2 regions of the Pseudoalteromonas sp. NSLLW24 genome follow, and region 1 is predicted to be linked to the other one. Evidence: riboswitches for the same ligand, from Rfam matches in the RefSeq annotation. Region 1 holds a riboswitch; the other holds the start of a gene.
The links. A riboswitch is a leader RNA that binds a small molecule or an ion and turns the genes downstream of it on or off. The one in region 1 is predicted to bind lysine.
Positions count from the first base shown of each region.

Region 1 (9,759 bases):
AGCATAAAGCGTTTTACGTCGCTTGCGCCTAATTTGTGTAAGTTAAGAATACGTCTAAATATTTCTTTATAAATAGAGGAGTCTTGCACATTATTAAGCGGGATCATTTTTAAGTTAATGTCGCCGTCAAAAGGCGTTGCACCGCCAGTCAGTAGCGCGTTTAGCTCTTGTGCTTTAAGCTCAATAGGGTTGTAATTAAGCGATTTTAAATGGTTAAACAGCTTGGTAAATTTAATAATAGTTTTACCTTGCGTGTACTGCTCTAAATCAAGCTTTCCTTGATAACAAAAGTACTGATGCGCATAACCGGCAATTTTACCAAGTCCTGCAACACCAATCACTACCGAGCCATGAGGCAAGTTAGCTTCGAGTAAAATGTAAGACTGATCGGATGAAAAATAAAACTTACGGGTTTCATCTAAATCGTGTCCGTCCCATTCTGTTAAGCGCAAATCGTTAATAAGCGGAAACTGCAGTGCGTTAATAACCGAGCTTTTACCTGTGTTATTGGGCGCGCAAATAGAGCTGCTTTTATCAAGCGGGATCACACACTTTGCATAGCCTGCAGTGTTAAGTAGGGCGAGTTTACTTAGTCCGTATAGATTTTTCATTCCTCGTCCTCTGTAAAGTAGGTTTCTTCGTTTACTTCCATTAATGCATCTATGTAGCGGTGAATTGGCGCTTGTAGCATAAAGCCGCCTTCTACTTCACGGGCTAACCCTAAGCGCACCATGCGCAGGTATACGTCTTTGCGCAGGTCCGATCCCGAAAATATCTCAAGCTGATCAAACAGATGTTTGTTAATTTGCACCAGCGTTTGCATAAGCTCTAAATCGTTTACGTCGTCAAACAATGCGCGCATTGGGTCTTTACCCGTATTGGCGTAGTGCTCAATTAAAATGTAAATGGTGAGTGCGATAGCGCGAGATATTTTGCCCATATTTGGCGTGCTCTCGTCGCTACCAAAATAATAAAAGCCACGGCTGTCGCGTTTTAAATCGTTACCTAGGGCGGTAAATAGGGCGGTGTAGTCTTCTATGTGTTGGTCAAGCTCTTGCCACATTACGTTGTCTTGCTCGCAAATGTGATAACCCGCTACTAATTTTTTATTTATGGCTTGTAGATGGGTTAGCTCGTCTAAGTTTATGTGTGTCATGGTTTATTTACCTGCCTTTGAATCTGGCTGAGGCTCTGAATTAAATGGATATAAAGAAAAGTGCTGACCGGCAATTTTTACGCGGGCTTTTTCATCGCTTTGAATTATTTTAATATCGCTGTCGCTAACTAATTTTTGATACAAAAATAGCATTTCGTCGGCATCGAGATCTGGGTAGCTTTCGTCTAAAAATTGCAGCAAGGGTTGCGGCTTTTTGCGTTTTTTATTAAAGCGCTTAGCAAAGCTGGTTTTAACATCGTTGTAGTCAGGAATGTTAGGCGTAACAAATGCAGGCACGTCTTGTTGATCTGGCAATTGGTATTCTTCGTGTTCAAACTCAACCAAGCTTGCCATGTAAGCCACAATATGGCGTTGCTGACCAAGCGAATATCGCTGTGCGTCGCTCACAAAATGTGGCTGCACCGCACTTAGCATGTTGTCTACGCCATTTTTGCGCACAAGCCCAAGTACTTTGGCTGCTTGGCGAGTAATTAAGTTATTACGGCGTAACTCTTCGCGCAGCGGCATAAGCATATCGGCACTTTTACGTAAGCTTTCTCGACCCACTAAATGCATTTCGAGTATACGGGTACGTAATTGCTCAAGCATACGTTTGTCGTTGTACGCTTTACCTGAGCGCTCAATGTGCAGTATTTGCTTACTTATTTGCTCTTCAATGAGGGTAAAACACGCATGAAATTCACCGCGAATATCAACCATTTCAAGCATTGGCTCTATGTATTCGTCAAATGCTTCTATTACTGCTTTGTAACGCTTTTGCAGCGATTGCACCGCATTATTTGATTTAGCTTGCTCAACAATATTTAAAATAGCGTTTTCGTTGTGCGTATAGAGCTTCATTATTTTACGCACCCGATCATCCATAATACGGCTGTAGCGGCGTAAATCGTCAAAGTCTTCTATTTCGCCAGCTTTATCTAGGCGATTTCCTAAACGAGCTAGGTCGTCTACTAATACGCTAATTTCTTGCGCTAAGCCTAAATGCTCTTCTTGCAATAAAAAAGTAGCAAAGTCGGCAATGGCACGATTTATTTCAAGCTGTGAGGATTTAGCCAGTGGAATTAAAATATCTTGGTTTAACAAACGATTTGTTTCTTTATAAATGCGTTCGTTTGACCACGTAGGCTGCTTTTGCTTAATAGCGTTTTGTACGTCTTTTAGGCTAAAGTCAGCCATTTTAAAACGTTTAAATAATAGCGCTAATACACCCCAATGTTCGGTTATGGTGTTTAGCAGCTTTTTAGCTGGGATCATAAGGGGTTACAACATCCTAGTATTTTATTATTGAGTTCTTTTAGAAGACTCATTATTACGTATTTTTAATTAACCTTGTCTGTATATAGTATTCGTTTTTAAGACCATTTAATAATAGTTTTTGCATAGAGGCAGTGCTAAAATTCGCGCCGAAAATAGGCACATGAAATGGAATGTTATTTGTGTGTTCTTTAAAACTATATCAAAGGTTGTTTAACTACCATGGTTTCCTCGATTATTCTAACCCTGATAGCGATTGCATTTTTACTGATCGTTATAGAAGATATAATCCATGTCAATAAAGCTAAAACCACGCTGTTTTTTGGTACGCTTTGCTGGATTCTTCTTTTTATATACCCTCTACACGGGCAAAGCCCCGATACAATTCAACACCTCCTAAATGAAAATATTTTAGAAATTGCCTCGTTATGGTTATTTTTAATGGCTGCAATGACCTTTGTAGCGTATTTAAACTCAAAGGGGTTTATAGAAAATATTGTCCATCGCGTTATGCCAAAAAGTATTAGCGAAAAAAAGCTCATGTTTTTGGTGGGTGGTTTTGCATTTTTGTTTTCGTCGATTTCAGACAACGTAACAGCCACGCTTATATCGCTTGCGGTTGTTATGTCGTTAAAACTTGAACCTAAAAAGCTTATTAAATATGCCACGCTTATTGTGTTTGGGGTTAACTCAGGTGGGGTATCGCTAATAACAGGTGACGTAACCACGCTAATGATATTTTTAGATGGCAAAGTAACCATTGCTCATTTATTACTACTTATAGCGCCAGCACTTGCAAGCGTTATGCTGCTTGCCGCGTTACTGTCTATCGGTATGAAAGGGCGTGTTGAGTTTGCTAGTGCAGGTAAAACCCGCATTGAAAAAACCGACATAACCATTGCTGTTATATTTTTATCTACCGTAGTGAGCACACTTATGCTGAGTGTAGTTTACAGCGTACCGCCTTTACTCACCTTCTTGTTTGGCTTATCAGTGATGTTTTTAGTGGCGCAATTTTTAATGCGCAAAAAAGACATAAACAAAGACATAATCGATTTTGTTCGCGATATAGAATACGACACATTATTGTTTTTTGTAGGTGTACTTTTACTTGTTGGCGCACTTAAAGAAATTGGTATGTTGAGTAAATTTACCGACCTATACACGGTAATGGCACCAGAATACGCAAACTACTTAATGGGCATATTATCAGCAGGGGTCGATAACGTACCGCTTACCGCTGCCTTATTAAAAGCCGATATAGTAATGAGCCAACAACACTGGTTGTCGTTTACGTATGCAACGGGCGTGGGCGGTTCAATGCTTATTATTGGTTCGGCTGCGGGCATTATTGCCATGAGCAAAGTTAAAGCACTTACCTTTATGAGCTACTTGCGTTTATCGCTGCATTTATTAATTTGTTACACGGTTGGATATGCGGGCTCGTATTACATGGGCAGTTTTATTTAACTCATAAATTATTAAATGCTTGACAGCTAGACGTCTAAACGATAACTTTCAAAGCCCCGCTACTTAGTGGGGTTTTGTTTTATTAGCCACTGGTTAATAAAGCATTCAGAAGAGGTGCGATACTTAGGTACTTAATGTTAGGCGACGAAAGCCGATGATCATTAAGGAGGGAAGTACTCGCCGAGGAAAATAATGGTACGTCGTCATTGTTTTTCGGTTTATGGGGCTGAATCCTCAAAACTGTCACCAATATAGGTGGAGAGCTTCTGGCAGTGGACTTATCTTCAAGCATTCCTTTGCCAAGTTCTTCTTGTTTTATTGCGGTTTGGATACCGCGAAAGGAGACTAAATGACTACCCAAACAGTGCTTCAAACAGAGTTAAGCGCAAAATCAGATTACATCGTTGCCAAATTTGGCGGAACCAGTGTTGCAAATTTTGAAGCGATGAGTCGCTGTAGCGAAATTATTGTTGCAGATAAAAGCGTACGTATTGTTGCCGTGAGCGCCAGTGCCGGCGTAACTAATCACTTAGTTGCACTGTGTAAATCAAGCATTACTTCAAGTGAGCGCCAAGAACACATAAACGGCGTGCTTGCTATTCAACAAACTATTTTAGATGAATTATCGCTAGATGCCGATTTAGCGGTTGGCTTTAACGAAACCCTAAAAGCATTTCAAACATTGGCTCAAGAGTCACTAACAACCGATCAGCAACACGACGAGCTACTTAGCTTTGGTGAGCGTTTGTCGTCGTATTTGTTTGCACAGGTACTTCGTTTACAAGGTTTAAATGCCGATCGCTTTGATGTGCGCAAGGTGCTTAAAACCGACAGCCAATTTGGCAAAGCAACGCCCAATGTTGCAGCCACAGCGCAAGCTGCTAAAGAGCATTTAATTCCGTTATTAGACGCTCAAGTAATTGTAACTCAGGGATTTATTGGTAGTGACGAATACGGTCACACCACAACGCTAGGACGTGGTGGTTCAGACTACAGCGCTGCATTATTAGCTGAAGCAATTAACGCTAAAAGTGTGCATATTTGGACCGACGTAGTGGGCATTTTTAGCACCGACCCGCGTTTGTGCGCAAAAGCGACGCCTATTGCACGCTTAAGTTTTGACGAAGCCGCTGAAATGGCAACCTTTGGCGCAAAAGTATTACACCCAGCAACTATTTTACCAGCAAGCCGTAGCCACATTAACGTGTTTGTAGGTTCTAGCCGAGAGCCTGAGCGTGGCGGTACGTGGATTGAGCGCGAAAAATCGCAGCAACCAGGTATACGCGCAGTAACGCAACGTAAAAACCAAATATTGCTTACGCTTAAAAGCCCAGAAATGCTACTAGCAAGCGGCTTTTTAGCACGCGTATTTACACTATTAAGTGAATACAATATATCGGTAGATTTGGTAACTACATCAGAAATCAGTGTGGCTATAACGCTTGATAACGCGCAAAACGCCTCGCGCCCAGAGCTTGATCAAGAATGCCTAGATAAGCTTGCAGAGTTTTGCCATGTTTCGGTAGAAAACAACCTAACATTGGTGGCACTTATTGGCTCTGAGATTCAATTACGCCAACACGAAATGAACTTAATGAGTGTACTAAAAGACTTTAACATTCGATTAATTTGTCACGGTGCTAGTAAGCACAACCTGTGCTTTTTAGTAGAGCAAACTGAGTCAGATAACGTAGTACAGTCTATTCATAGCCGTTTATTAGAAAATGATTTTGCTGCGTAAATAACGGTTATTCAGGAGAATTACCTAGTAAAATCACTTAACAAAATTAATTAATAAAGTCATTTAATAAAAAGCATCGCCAGTCGGTGCTTTTTTTATGCACCACACTCACATCAAAACAAACATTACTGTCACTGCTATCAACTACAGTAACGCGATTACTGCAAGCACTCAGCTTTGCACTATTTAATTCGTCAAACACATTAGGGCTAAGTAATTTTGCAATAGGGCGGCTGGTGGCTTTAGCAAGTGACTCTTTTAATGTCCAAATTCTAAAAAATGTATCTGCTTGGGCTTGGGTATTAGTGGGCTTGGTGATAAGTGTAATTTCATCATTATGATAAAAATGCTTAGCAAGCTTTTCAAACGGGCGCTTTAGGCTTACTTTTTCAATATCAAAACCAAACTCACTTCTATCAAAATTTAGCGCGACCCCAACTAAACCATGCGAGTGTGAAATACAGTTATTTATAACATCACCACTCACATGTATTTGCAGCTTTGAGCTTGCTTCGTCAAATTCGGTACTCATTTTATTAAGGGGTACATGCGTATGTTGCGGCTGCGTTACTTTAATAAGGTGTTTTAACAATAACCGCGTAGCTAAATACTCTTGCTTAGCTTGTGGGCTTTTACGGCGGTTTATAATGTTTAACTCAAACGGGCTTAAGCAATCGGGCAAATTAAAGTCACTAAGCTCAAGTGTTTTAGCATTAAATAATAAAATGCTGTTACTCGCTAAAGACAAATTTGCCAATTGAGTTGAAGTAATACTCAAGGCGTTTTTAAAATAGTGTTCAGTCATAAAAGCCCTAAAGCAAAAGAAGTCGCTGATATTGTGAGCGGTTAACGCCACTAATAAAGGCTGGGTACAATTTTATTACTCAGCTGGCATGAAATATGGTTTAATTCACAATAATTAAAATAATAACAGATTTGTAGATGTATGGCACAAGTGCGTGATGGGTTTCAAAGCCGACTTGGTTTTGTTTTAGCCGCTGCTGGCGCAGCAGTGGGTTTAGGTAATATTTGGGGTTTTCCTACGCAAGCGGCCAACCATGGTGGCGGTGCATTTTTACTGGTTTACTTTATTGTTATATTTTTACTTGCGCTTCCTGCGCTGTATACCGAACTTTATTTAGGTCACAAAGCACAAGCTAATCCGGTAAAAGCATTGGGCGATGCATGGCAAAACACTAACCGTAAGGTTGGTGCTGCGGCAGGTTATATAGGCCTTGCGGGCGCAGTTGTTATGCTAAGTTTTTATTCAATAGTAGCAGGGTGGATGCTCTCGTACGCTATTGAACCCATAACAACCTTTTTTGGGTTTACAGGCGCAAGCGAGTTTTTACATAGCGACTCAGTGCTGCGTAATTTTGTATTTACGCCGCTTATGCTTATTTTAACTGCCAGTATTATTTTAAAAGGTGTTAAATCGGGAATCGAAACCTGGTCGCGCCGTTTAATGCCACTGTTACTTGTGCTGCTTGTTGGTTTAATTGCCTACATTGCAACACTCGATGGCGCAAGCGAAGGCTTTGCTGCGTATTTAATTCCTGATTTTAGCCAAATACTCGATCCTAATTTAATTATTGCCGCAATGGGGCAAGCGTTCTTTTCGCTCTCGTTAGGTGTAGGCTGTATGATGATTTACGGCTCGTATTTACAACCAGATGCTAATTTACCAAAGCTTACAGTAGGTGTTGCCTTACTCGATACCAGTGTCGCGTTTTTAGCGGGCTTACTTATTATTCCTGCTATTTATGTGGCGCAGCACAACGGTGTAGAGGTATTTAGTGGTGGTAAACTGATTGGCGAAGGGCAACTTATTTTTGCTATTTTACCTGAGCTATTTAGCACCATGGGCGAAATTGGCTTATTAGTCGGTTTATTGTTTTTTGTATTAATGTCTATCGCATCGGTTACGTCAACTATATCGACCACCGAAATTCCGGTAGCGTTTTTAGTCGAAAATTACAACGTTAGCCGCACCAAAGCAACATGGGCAGTGAGCGCCGTTGTTCTTGTGTGTGCAAGCGCGATTATATTAAATTTTGATTGGTTATTTGGCTTAGTTATTATGCTATTTACTCAATACCAATTGCCGCTTATGGGCTTGTTTTACTTTATTACGGTAGGTTGGATGTGGCAGCGTGGTAATAAATTACATCAAGCAACAACAGGCGTACATTACTGGTTTGCTCAGTATATTCGTTTTGTTTGCCCAATATTAATGACCTTGGTATTTGCAAACGTCGCGTTTGGCTAAGCTCTATTTAAAGTAAATTTTTAAACAAAAAAGCGAATAGGGCTCACCTTATTCGCTTTTTTGTGCCTATTATTTAGGTACAGCTAAGGTATTTATAAAACCTCATTAGTTAGAGGTTTACCTTTACTTACTTCAAACGCGTTAAGCAGGGTTACGTTTGCTATTTCGGTGAGCGCTTCTTGGGTAAAAAAGCCCTGATGGCCTGTTACTAATACATTTTTAAAGCTCACTAAGCGCGAGAATATATCGTCTTGGTTTATTTCGTCACTGTGGTTTTTAAAAAACAGCTCCGACTCTTGCTCGTAAACGTCGAGCCCCAAGTAGCCTAATTTTTTAGTTTTTAGCGCACTAATACATGCGCTACTATCAAGTAATGCACCACGAGAGGTGTTAATAAGCATAACGCCGGTTTTCATTTTGCTAAATGCCTCGTCATTTATTAAATGATGAGTTTGTTCCGTTAGAGGGCAATGTAAAGAAATCACATCGCTTTGGCTAAGTAAGGTGTCTATATCGGTAATTGTATAATTGCCAGGTTGTGCGTAGGGGTCGCACACTAATACTTTAGCGCCAAAGCCATTTAAAATGTTGCACAGCGCAAGGCCAATTTTACCGCAACCTACAATACCCACGGTTTTATTGTTCAAGTTAAAACCAAGCAATCCGTTTAAATCAAAATTGTCTTCGCGTACGCGGTTATACGCTTTATGGGTTTTACGGCTAAGCGTTAGCATAAGTGCAATACAATGCTCGGCTACGGCCTCAGGGCTGTAAGCCGGTACGCGTAATACTTTAATTTTATGTGCTTTTGCTGCAGGTAAATCAACGTTATTAAATCCTGCACAACGCAGCAAAATAGTATTTGTGCCTTGGCTTGCCAGTTGTTCAATAACAGTGTCGTTTACAGTGTCGTTTACAAATACGCATATGGCATCAAACCCGCTTGCTAGAATAGCAGTTTGTTCGCTCAAGGCTTGCTCAAAATACGTTATTTTTATATCACGGTGATCGCGTGTACTTTGTTCAAAAAAAGGCAGTTCGTACTTTTGAGTACTAAAAAAAGCAATGTTCATGGTAATAGCCTTGACGCTTAAGGAGTATTATTTATTACTAATACAATAAACTACTTTATAAACCTGTGCTTTAGTAAAACGCATTTTATTGATTTAAATTAAGCCTTAAGCGGAGCCTTACTTGGGATAAACAAAGGTATTTTTGACGATACTTTTTTACCACCTTTAGCAGCGTTTAACTTTGCGCCTTGCAGTAGGTTGCTTTCTATTACTTGTATAAGTGTTTCGGGCTTAGTTCGCGGTGCATAGCGTGCAACAAGTTGACCTTGTGAGTTAATTAAAAACTTAGTGAAATTCCACTTAATTGCACGATTTTGCGAAATACCCCGCGTATGCGATTTTAAATAATTAAACAACGGATGTGTTTCTGGCCCGTTTACCATTACCTTACCAAACACCTCAAACGAGACATTAAATTGCTCTTGGTAAAAGTCTTTAATGGCTAAATTATCAAGCGGCTCATTTTGGCCAAACTGGTTACACGGAAACGCAAGCACAGTAAAACCATTGCCTTTGTATTGCTGATAGAGCTTTTCGAGCGCGTTTAATTGCACCGAAAAATTACATTTACTCGCTGTATTAACAATAAGGACGGTTTTGCCCTGTAACTGGCTAAGAGAAAAATTTTCGCTGTTGTAAAGTGGTGCATTAAATTGATAAATACTGTCCATAGGTTACCTACTTACCTTTCCCGCTAAGGAAATTTTATAAAGACTTTCATTCGCTTTTTTATCGACCGATTGACATAATCGAGGTCTAGTTTCTAAGTTATCAG
Region 1 is NZ_JADYWQ010000004.1:246,140-255,898, reverse strand. It holds gene I6E72_RS05960 (ATPase) at 1-611, opposite strand, end outside; gene I6E72_RS05955 (condensin complex protein MksE) at 608-1,156, opposite strand; gene I6E72_RS05950 (hypothetical protein) at 1,160-2,431, opposite strand; gene nhaD (sodium:proton antiporter NhaD) at 2,654-3,901, shown strand; lysine riboswitch at 4,003-4,175, shown strand; gene lysC (lysine-sensitive aspartokinase 3) at 4,251-5,642, shown strand; gene I6E72_RS05935 (4'-phosphopantetheinyl transferase family protein) at 5,689-6,447, opposite strand; gene I6E72_RS05930 (sodium-dependent transporter) at 6,589-7,911, shown strand; gene I6E72_RS05925 (2-hydroxyacid dehydrogenase) at 8,004-8,984, opposite strand; gene I6E72_RS05920 (glutathione peroxidase) at 9,083-9,655, opposite strand.

Region 2 (9,759 bases), on a different contig from region 1:
ATAATAATGCCAATCAATTTAATTATTTTATTTTTTTAGCTTGGTAGATAACCAATACTATTAGTATAGCGCCGTAGCCTTTTTTTGACTTTTATTTACGGCTTATATAACAACAGGAGTATGTATGTTTCAGGTAAGCACCCCACAAAGTAGCGAAGATTGGCAAGCGTATTACCAATTGCGTTGGCAGGTATTACGCGCGCCTTGGGGCGAGCCTCGTGGCTCTGAACAAGACGATATGGAACAAGACTCTGAGCATCGCTTTATAAAAAATAAAGAAGGCGAAGTACTAGGCGTAGCACGTTTGCACTTTAACAGTCATGAGCAAGCACAAGTGCGCTACATGGCAGTTGCAGAGGGGAACCGTAATCAGCATATTGGTAGTCGTTTGCTTCATGAGCTTGAAAAAATAGCATGGACACAAAATGCCGATGAACTGGTTTTGTTTGCTCGCGAACGAGCGCTTGAGTTTTATAAACGCCACGGTTACGAATTAAAAGAAAAAGCGCACTTAGCGTATGGCGATGTACAACATTTTAAAATGGTAAAGCAAAAACCGTCTGAGCCAGGCTGGTTTCGTCATCCAAATTGGACGCAAGTACTACAAAATACGTGGCGTGAGTCTATTCCAATTAGTGACGCGATGGGTATTAAGGTAGAAAGCTATACCGATTGGCAATTTACAACCAGCGCCGACCTAGACGCTAACTTAAACCTACATAACACCATGTTTGCAGGCTCTATTTATAGCTTGGCCACGCTAACAGGTTGGGGCGCTACGTACTTAGCACTTAAAGAAGCTGGGCTTGAAGGTAATATTGTATTAGCCGATGCTAACATTAAGTACTTAAAGCCGCTTACTACCGACCCACGTGGTTGTGTTGATATACAAACCTGTAAGGGCAAGTTAAGCGATTTAGAAACCGATGGTAAAGCAAGTTACGTAGTGCCAGTAACTATTTACGATGGTGATAACGTGGTTGCCGAATTTGAAGGGCAGTTTGTAGTAAAAAAATAACTGTTTAGCTGTTCAAAACACAAAAAAGCCAAGCGATGCTTGGCTTTTTTGTGCGTAAAACTTAGGGAAGTATCACAGCAGATCGGTTAATAATATACCTACACCGATACGTTCTACATCCGCATTGTAATCAATTAAGCTTTCGCCATAACCGTTAAAGTATTGTGCATAACCACGAACTCGGCCCCATAAAGGAAACGACCAGTCGAGTTGAATTGCACCACGATTATCTGAATTTAAATTGTTACGTGTCATAAAGCTAAATTCATGGTCATGAAAACGATACGCGCCGCTAAACTCAAAGTAACCCATGTATTTATATATGTCTGGGTTGTCGTCGCCATTGGCTTCTAAAATATCTTCTTTTTCGTCCTCAGCTATTCGGTACCAAGGTTTAAAGCTAAAAACAAAGCCTCTGTTTTCCCAGATAAAATCTGCATAAATACGGTTCCACGAACGTGAGTTTGGTTGGCTTCGACCATTTGACTGATGCGAAATACCTAAAGCAATTGCCATTTCGTCGCCCCATAATACGTTTTCTGGGTCGAGGTAATTTATCCAAAATATCTCTGGTTCGTAGTTGGTCTCACGAAATGGAGAAGAAATTTCTGAGTTATAAAGCTGCCAATACGATTGCAGTGTAAAGCCAAAAAATATAGCTTGGTCTTTATCCGAAAAATCATCGTAAAGAGGCACTTTTATCGATAGTTGGTATTTTGCTTCTAAGTTGTCGAGCGGTTCACCGTCGTTATCGTCTGTTAGTGCATCAAAGCCATCAAATGGGCGATCGTTTGGGTGTGACACGTACGAAAGAGGCAAAATATAGTTACGCTTATGTGGCGTAATTACATTTCTATTTTTTTTACCTACTTCTTCACGAGCTTGGCGTTTATCAAGCGCGGTAAGTTGTTTGTTTTCTTCAAGAGCTGAACACTTTTTACGAAGATCGTCTAATGTTTGTTTACCATCTCCGCCAATTACCTCATTTAAAATACACTGCTTTACAAGTTCGATGTCGTTGTCTTGCTCATTTGTAGCAACTTCTTCTTGTGCGAAGGTAGCTGTACTTATTAAGGCAGAAAGTGTGATCCAGTGGCGCCAGCTCATTGTAATTCCTTGTGGGTTCGGGTTGTGTTGTATGCGTTAATTTAATTATAACGTCTTTTTACATATGTAACGGTGAACTTTTACTGAATTTGTATTTATAACAAGGACATTACGTATACAAAGTAAATATAGATCAGAAAAAAAGCGGCCTAGGCCGCTTTTTTAATGCACATTAACTATGTGCTCTCACGCAATGAGAAGGGTGAGCTAAAGCTCAAATATGTTAGTAAAAAACTTATAAAGCTCGGTACCTTGATTAACACTCGCTGAGGCAAAGTGCAAAATAGCAATTGCATCGCAATCAAGAGTAAGTGTTTGCAGTGGTTGCTCGCTTAAGTAGCGCTCCATGCGTAAAATATTAGCAATAGGCTCACCGGCTTTAATGTGCCCACCAAGTGGGGCTATGTATTCAACCATGCCGCCAATGGGGGCGTAATAAGCAAAGTAGTCATCTAAATTACATGCATAGCGAGTCATATTGGCTGGCGTATGCGGTGCGTTTTGTAATACGCCTTTGTGATTTAAGTAACTTAAAATGCTGTTAGCATCGTTTAGTGCTTCTTTTAAGTCTATTTTTTCTTGGCTGCCTAGCTCTACAGTAAATGCTTCTACAGGTATTGATAATTCGCGACCTTGCCCACTAAGTGCATCACTCAAATGCCACCATGGGCAAAAGTTAGCTTCATCCATAGCACCGTCAAAATCACTAGGAATAAGCAATATATGCTCAATATTAAAGTAACGTGCGCTGTCGGTTGCATAGGTTGGGCAGTACAAATGCTTGCTTGAAATAGGACCTGTGTGTAAATCGAGTACTATATCAGCCTGATGAGCGAGCTTTTGTAGGTTAAGTGCAATGCGTTTACCCGTATTAAGTAAATAAGCAGGGCCGTTAAGTTTGTTGTCTACTTCTTCAATAAGCGCCTGTTTGAAGTTACTTTTTAATGTAGCGTCGTCATACTGGGTATGATTTTGTGCAAACTGTGCCACTAAATTTTTATTGTAGTGATACATGCGATTCCAATTAGTGCCCGTAATCGGATCGAACCTGCCAAGGGTAAACTCGCCAGATTTTTGATTACAACCAATTGGGTTAGCATAAGGCACTAATGTAATATCGCCATTAAGATTAAGGTGTTTTAATTGCTCAAGTAGCTGAAAAATAACTGCGTTACCTTGCACTTCAGCGCCATGCATATTGGCCTGAACATAAACACTAGGCCCTGTGCCATCGCCTTTTAAACGATACACAGGAATTGTAAGTGGTAAGCCGTTTGCAACTTCCCCTACTACAATGTTCTCTTGGCTGATGTGTGTTTTATTGCTCATATTTATTACCTTAAATAATGGCTAGCATTTTCGGCTTGGCGAACACAGGTAAGTGTACCGTTTTGAAGAGTGTACTCTGCGGCTAGCTCATGGCATAAAAAATACGGCATACTTTCGGTAAAACCGTAAGCACCACATTGGCTGAACACCAGCCAATCGTGCTCATTTAAATCGCTTGGTAAGTTATGTTCACCCAAGCAATCAAGCGCGGTACAAAGCGGGCCGTATAAAGTGACCGCTTGAATTTTAGCACTGGATTCACGCAGTAACGCAGCAGGAAAATCTTGGCTGGTAACAGCAGGGCGTAATAAGTGATTTATACCGCCGCTTAAAATTACTTGCTGTTGATTATAGTTTTGTTTGCGCTCTATTACTGGGTTTGCGTAATGACCACATTCTCCCACGGCATAACGACCAAGTTCCATCCATAACTCTTCTACACCCGCATCATTTTTAATTTTAGCGAGCGCAGCTATTAAGTCATCCCAATCAAGCGTTGCTTCATTTTGTGTATAAGGAATACCTAAACCGCCACCTAAATCTAAAACTTTAAGATTGATGTTTAAATCGCTGGCAAGTTGGCTAAGTGGTGCAATCATTTGTGACCACAATTCGCTTAGCTTTTGCGTGCTAAGCATGTTGCCCCACTGAAAAATATGTAAGCCGTCAAACTTAAGTGTAGGGTAGTCGGTTACATTGAGTGCTTGCCACTCATCACAACCCAAACCAAACGGCGTAAGGCTGTCGCCGCCCAGTGGGTTTTTTTCACCTTCAGGCCAGCGTAATTGCACTCGCAGTAATACTTGTAACTGCGTATTTTGTAGTTGCGCTTGTTGGTTTAACCAACGTACTTGATTGAGGCTTTCGGCTACGAATATACGTACTCCGCGCTCAATAAAGTGTTTAATTTGTTTAGGGCTTTTTGCAGGCCCTGTGTTGAGCACGCGCTGTGAGCTAATACCTTGTGCTAGCACTTGCTCAAGCTCACCTTTACTTGCTACGTCAAAATTAAAGCCAGCACTGTCTAAGCTTTGAATAATTTTAGACAGTGGATTTGCTTTTACCGCGTACCACAGTTTTACATCGGTTTGCGCAACTAAACGCGCAAGATGCGTGTTTAGTTGATCTAGGTCGTAAACAAAAAAAGGTGTATCAAGTTGTTGTGTAATAGTATTTACAGCGGTTTTGATAGGCGTGCTCAAAAAGCTCATTATCGTAAAACCTCTTCAAGTAATAACGATGCATCGCTTTTCTCGTCGCGGTATTTAACTATTAACGCACACGACATGCTTAGGCCTTGCTCGCGCGCCCATTCGTTTGACGCAGGGCGAGAGCCTGGTATTACAATAGCGTACTCAGGGATTGGCTCGCCTTTATCTAGTTGGCGCTCGTTTACGCAGTCGTATACCGGAATAGTTGCTGATAAACGCACGCCTGGGGCAAGTACTGCACCTTTTTTAATGACTACACCTTCAACAATAATACAGCCAGCGCCAATAAAGGCGTCGTCTTCTACAACTACTGGGCTTGCACCAATTGGCTCAAGTACACCACCAAGCTGCACTGCAGCACTTAAATGTACGTTTTTACCTACTTGTGCACACGAGCCAACTAATGCGTGGCTATCTACCATTGTGCCTTCGTCGATGTATGCACCAATGTTTACATACGCTGGTGGCATAATAATCGTGCCTTTAGCAACATAAGCACCACGGCGAACACTAGAGCCACCCGGCACCATACGTACGCCATCGTCAGTACTAAATTCTTGCGGAGCTAAGTTATGTTTATCAACAAAACCACCTGCAAACTCAGTATTAGTGCCATTTTTGAAGGCATCCAAAATGCCTTGTTTTACTTCTACGTTAGCTTGCCATTGGCCGCTTTCGTTTTGTGATGCTGCGCGTACTGCGCCCGATTCTAAATTATTTAATAGTTCTAACCAGCTCATTATAAAAACCTGTATTTAATGCCAAGATAAAATGGTGTTGTTTGCAGTTGTGATGCAATCGGTTTGAGTTAACTCAAGGTGTGTTAAAGGTGGACGAAGTTGCGGGCTGCTTAAGCGACCTTGCAAATGCATCAATACCTTTACGGGAATAGGGTTTGCAACAGCAAATAGGCTATTAATAGCGCTTGACCACTGGGCAAATAAATTAGGGTGTTGACCACTTAAGCTGCGTTTAACAAACTCGTGAGTTTGTGCGGGCCATGCATTTGCAGCTACCGACACTAAACCTTTTGCACCGGCTTGGGCAAAATAAGGCATCAGCGCATCGTCGCCACTAAAAATAGCTAAATTAGGCGCAGCTTGGCGATAAGCTTCAAACTGAGCAATGCTGCCGCTCGCTTCTTTTAACGCCCATAAATTTTTATTATTTTGTAAGTTTTGAATTGTTGCCGTTGGAATGCTAACAGCACTTCGACCCGGTACGTTATAAAGCATACACGGGTGAACACTTGCATTAAGTAGGCTTTCAAACCAATGAGTTTGACCTATAGCGCCAGGCTTTGCATAAAGCGGTGAGCCAAGTAAAAAGCTATGAATTGGGAGTGTATTACAGTAGTTAACCCACTCAATTTGTTGCTTTAAGTTACTGCCGCCCACAGCAACCATGAGTGGTACTGCTGGTTTTAGCTGGCATACGTGTTCAACAATGGCTTGTTGCTCTTTTAGCGTTAGTGCTAAACCTTCGCCCGTGCTGCCAAGTAGTAAAATACCGTTATGCGCTGCTTCTTGATCGCTAACCAGTTTAGTTAACGTGTTGTAGTCAACATCGCCGTGTTGATCAAATGGCGTTACGAGCGCGGTCCACAATGAGTAGTCGTTTAAATTGAAGTTGTTGATCATCTCTCACGAACTTATAATTTGTACCAACTTTATTAAAAACGTGATCATTTTAGCGATAACTAATTTAATGCAATTGGTATTATTCGAAGAGTTAAAAAGCTTTATGGAAGGAGCCGCATTAACGTCGTTCGAACTAATAATTCGAAGAGCGAATGGGCTTAAAATAATAGGGCGCACGGCCTTAATATTTAAGACCAGAAGCTCTCCACCAAACTAATAAGCTGCTTTTATAAGCAGCTATTGGTGACAGTCGCTAGGGTTCAACCTAGTCGCCCGAAATAAACACCTCGCAAAAGTGGTTACTTCTCGGCGTTAATTCCCCTCACGTATGCTCACTGGAGTTTGCGCTCCTAACATACGCTACCTGAATAACGCACCTCTTCTAGCCCTTTACACCTGTTTGTAGAGTAAAAACTTACAAACCTGTGCAATTTAAATAGGGTAATTACGGCGATTAAAGCATTTTAGCCGTCTAGGTGTCAAGCGACTAAATGCATATTCATTCATCCATAATGGGAGTGGTTACGTATTGGGTGCTTTTCTCGTACACTAGCAATATAAGTAGTGAGGTATTTAATTAGTATGGAAAAATTTAGCGATATTTATAAGCGAGCGGTAGAGCGAAAAGGCTCCGAAAAAATGCTTAAGTTATTACTTGCAAAACCGCTATCTAAAAAACAACTAAGCACGTTAAGTGACGACGATTGGCTTGAGGAATTTACTCGAAAAGTATTTCAAAGCGGCTTTTATTGGTCAGTCATTAATAATAAGTGGCCAGGCTTTAGAGAGGTTTTTTGGGATTTTAGCGTTGATAAGTTATTAATGATGCCACCTGATATGCTGGAACAAAAAGCAACGGATGAGCGAATTGTTCGTAACTATAAAAAAGTAAAAACAATTACCGAAAATGCTTACATGATCCACGAAATAGCAGGGGAACATGGCAGTTTTAGTCAGTTTATCGCTAATTGGCCAGCAGACGATATTATTGGTTTATGGGCGTATTTAAAAAAACATGGTGCGCGTTTAGGCGGAAATACAGGACCTTATGCGCTACGAGCACTTGGTAAAGATACCTTTTTACTATCACGCGATGTAGAGAGTTACTTACGCGCCCATAAAATTATAGATGGCGGCTTACAAACTAAAAAGTCACTAAATGCAACCCAAGCCTTTTTTAATGAAATGCAAAAGCAAAGCGGCTTAAGTATGCAAGAGTTAAGTTTAATTGTTGCTTATGGCGTTGGTGACAACCGTGTTGGTATAAGTCAGCAATAATAGGAATTACCATGAAATTAGTGCCAAGATACACAGACATTACGGAAAACTTTGCGATAGAAGATTTCCCTGCAAGTGTTGCCTCTCCTCAGTTATTGCTGTGGAACGAGAGCTTAGCAAAAGAGTTTAATATTAACGTTGCAGCTGATTTGCGTGCTAGCACTTTTAGCGGTAACGAGAAACAAGCGATTCCTGCGGTAGCACTTGGTTACTCTGGGCACCAATTTGGACATTTTTCACCACGTTTAGGCGATGGGCGAGCGCATTTACTGGGCGCTATTAATGATGATAAAAACCAGTTGTGGGATATTCAATTAAAAGGCTCTGGTGCTACTCCTTACTCAAGAGGGGGAGATGGGCGTTGTGCTCTTGGTCCTGCTATTCGTGAATACGTAATGAGCGAGGCAATGCATGCACTAGGCATTAAAACCACACGCTGCTTAGCGGTTGTTGGTAGTGGTGAAACGGTTTATCGTAATCCGCCACAAGCAGGCGCCATAGTGACTCGTTTAGCAACGAGCCATATTCGTGTTGGCTCGTTTCAATATTTAGCGACGCAAGGCGATGTTGAAGGACTTAAAAATTTAGCCGATTTAGCTATAGAGCGACACTACCCAGAAATAACAGATACAGGATCGCAGCGCTATTTAGCATTTTTAGGCGCTGTGATTAAAAACCAAGTTAAGCTAGTTGTGAGCTGGATGCGTGTTGGCTTTATTCACGGAGTAATGAATACCGATAATACGCTAGTAAGCGGAGAAACCATTGATTACGGCCCGTGTGCCATGATGAATAGCTTTGACTTTGATACTGTATTTAGCTCTATCGACAAACAAGGTCGGTATGCATTTGGTAATCAACCTAATATAGCTAACTGGAACTGTGCTCGTTTAGCTGAGAGTTTAATACCGCTTATCAGCGATGATGACGAACAAGCTGTTTCGTTAATGACGCCATACATTAATAGCTTTGCTGAGCAATTTAATACTGAGTTTACGGCTATGTGGGGACAAAAGCTGGGTTTAAATGAATCTTGCAATAGTAGTGGCGAGTTAATCGCAGAGTTGTTAGCACTATTAAAAGATAATCAGCTCGATTACACCAATACCTTCGATGCGCTTACTGAATCTTTAAAAGAAGAAACAGTAATACCTGAGTCGCTAATTGAATGGAGAGCTAAGTGGGTAAGCTTAACCGACGATAATAGTTATGAAATAATGAGAGCTGCAAATCCTCGTGTAATACCGCGTAATCATGTGATCGAAGAAATAATTGCACAATATAACGCTACAGGGTCTAGTGAGTTACTACAGCGCTTTATAAAAATAGCCAGTAACCCGTATTCTGACAGTGAAAAATTATCAGAATTTCAGGCTGCACCGATAAATGATAATGATTACCAAACTTTTTGTGGTACTTAATACTTAACTTTGAGTATAACTACATGATTAAAAAGAGTCATTTTTTAATCAAATATGTGCATATACCTAGGGTAATGTTAATTCTGGTGGTATTATGCGCCGAATTAAAGCCAAGCAATATTTCTTTGCATTTATAAGTGCATTTAATTTAATTGCTCTTACATTCCTTGCTAAGTACTAATTTACAACAAACTACTATATTTATTTTTCAATAAAGTTTTAATTTCGCCTATAGTAAGTGGATGTGTGTTGTGACGAGGCATAGAAAAAAGTTATAAACTTTATTTTTCGTTAAGTATTGATTAACAAAGGCTCAGTTAGTCTATATAAAACTGATTGAGCTAGTATCGATTAGCTACAATTTAAAATTGTTCAAATGGGAAGAAAACAATGAAATTAAAATCACTTACAATTGCAATCGCGTTGGCTGCAACTAGCGCATCTACATTCGCTGCTGATAAAGAAGAAGGTTTCTACATTGGCGCATTTGGCGACTATTATGACGCATCTTGGAAAAACATGCGTGCTCAAGCTGGTCTTGATGTAAATGAATCAACTGGCTGGGGTGTTGAAGCCGGTTACCGTTTCAGTGATTACTGGAGCGCACGTCTTGAATATGCAGATATGGATTTTAATGCTTTTGATAAAGTTGCTGGCAACCGCAACGGTATTGATGGCGAGCGTTACGGTATTGATGCTCTTTACCATTTAAATGGCGGTCCTTTCTACGGTCTTTTCGGTATTAAAGAAATAGA
Region 2 is NZ_JADYWQ010000010.1:47,980-57,738, forward strand. It holds gene I6E72_RS12025 (bifunctional GNAT family N-acetyltransferase/hotdog fold thioesterase) at 125-1,018, shown strand; gene I6E72_RS12030 (phospholipase A) at 1,091-2,125, opposite strand; gene I6E72_RS12035 (succinylglutamate desuccinylase/aspartoacylase family protein) at 2,333-3,454, opposite strand; gene I6E72_RS12040 (PLP-dependent decarboxylase) at 3,460-4,665, opposite strand; gene I6E72_RS12045 (2,3,4,5-tetrahydropyridine-2,6-dicarboxylate N-succinyltransferase) at 4,665-5,405, opposite strand; gene dapA (4-hydroxy-tetrahydrodipicolinate synthase) at 5,421-6,305, opposite strand; lysine riboswitch at 6,496-6,695, opposite strand; gene I6E72_RS12055 (DNA-3-methyladenine glycosylase I) at 6,888-7,583, shown strand; gene I6E72_RS12060 (protein adenylyltransferase SelO) at 7,595-9,004, shown strand; gene I6E72_RS12065 (OmpA family protein) at 9,395-9,759, shown strand, end outside.
Region 2: linked by a shared signal. The riboswitch ahead of dapA (4-hydroxy-tetrahydrodipicolinate synthase) and the one ahead of lysC (lysine-sensitive aspartokinase 3) in region 1 are both predicted to bind lysine.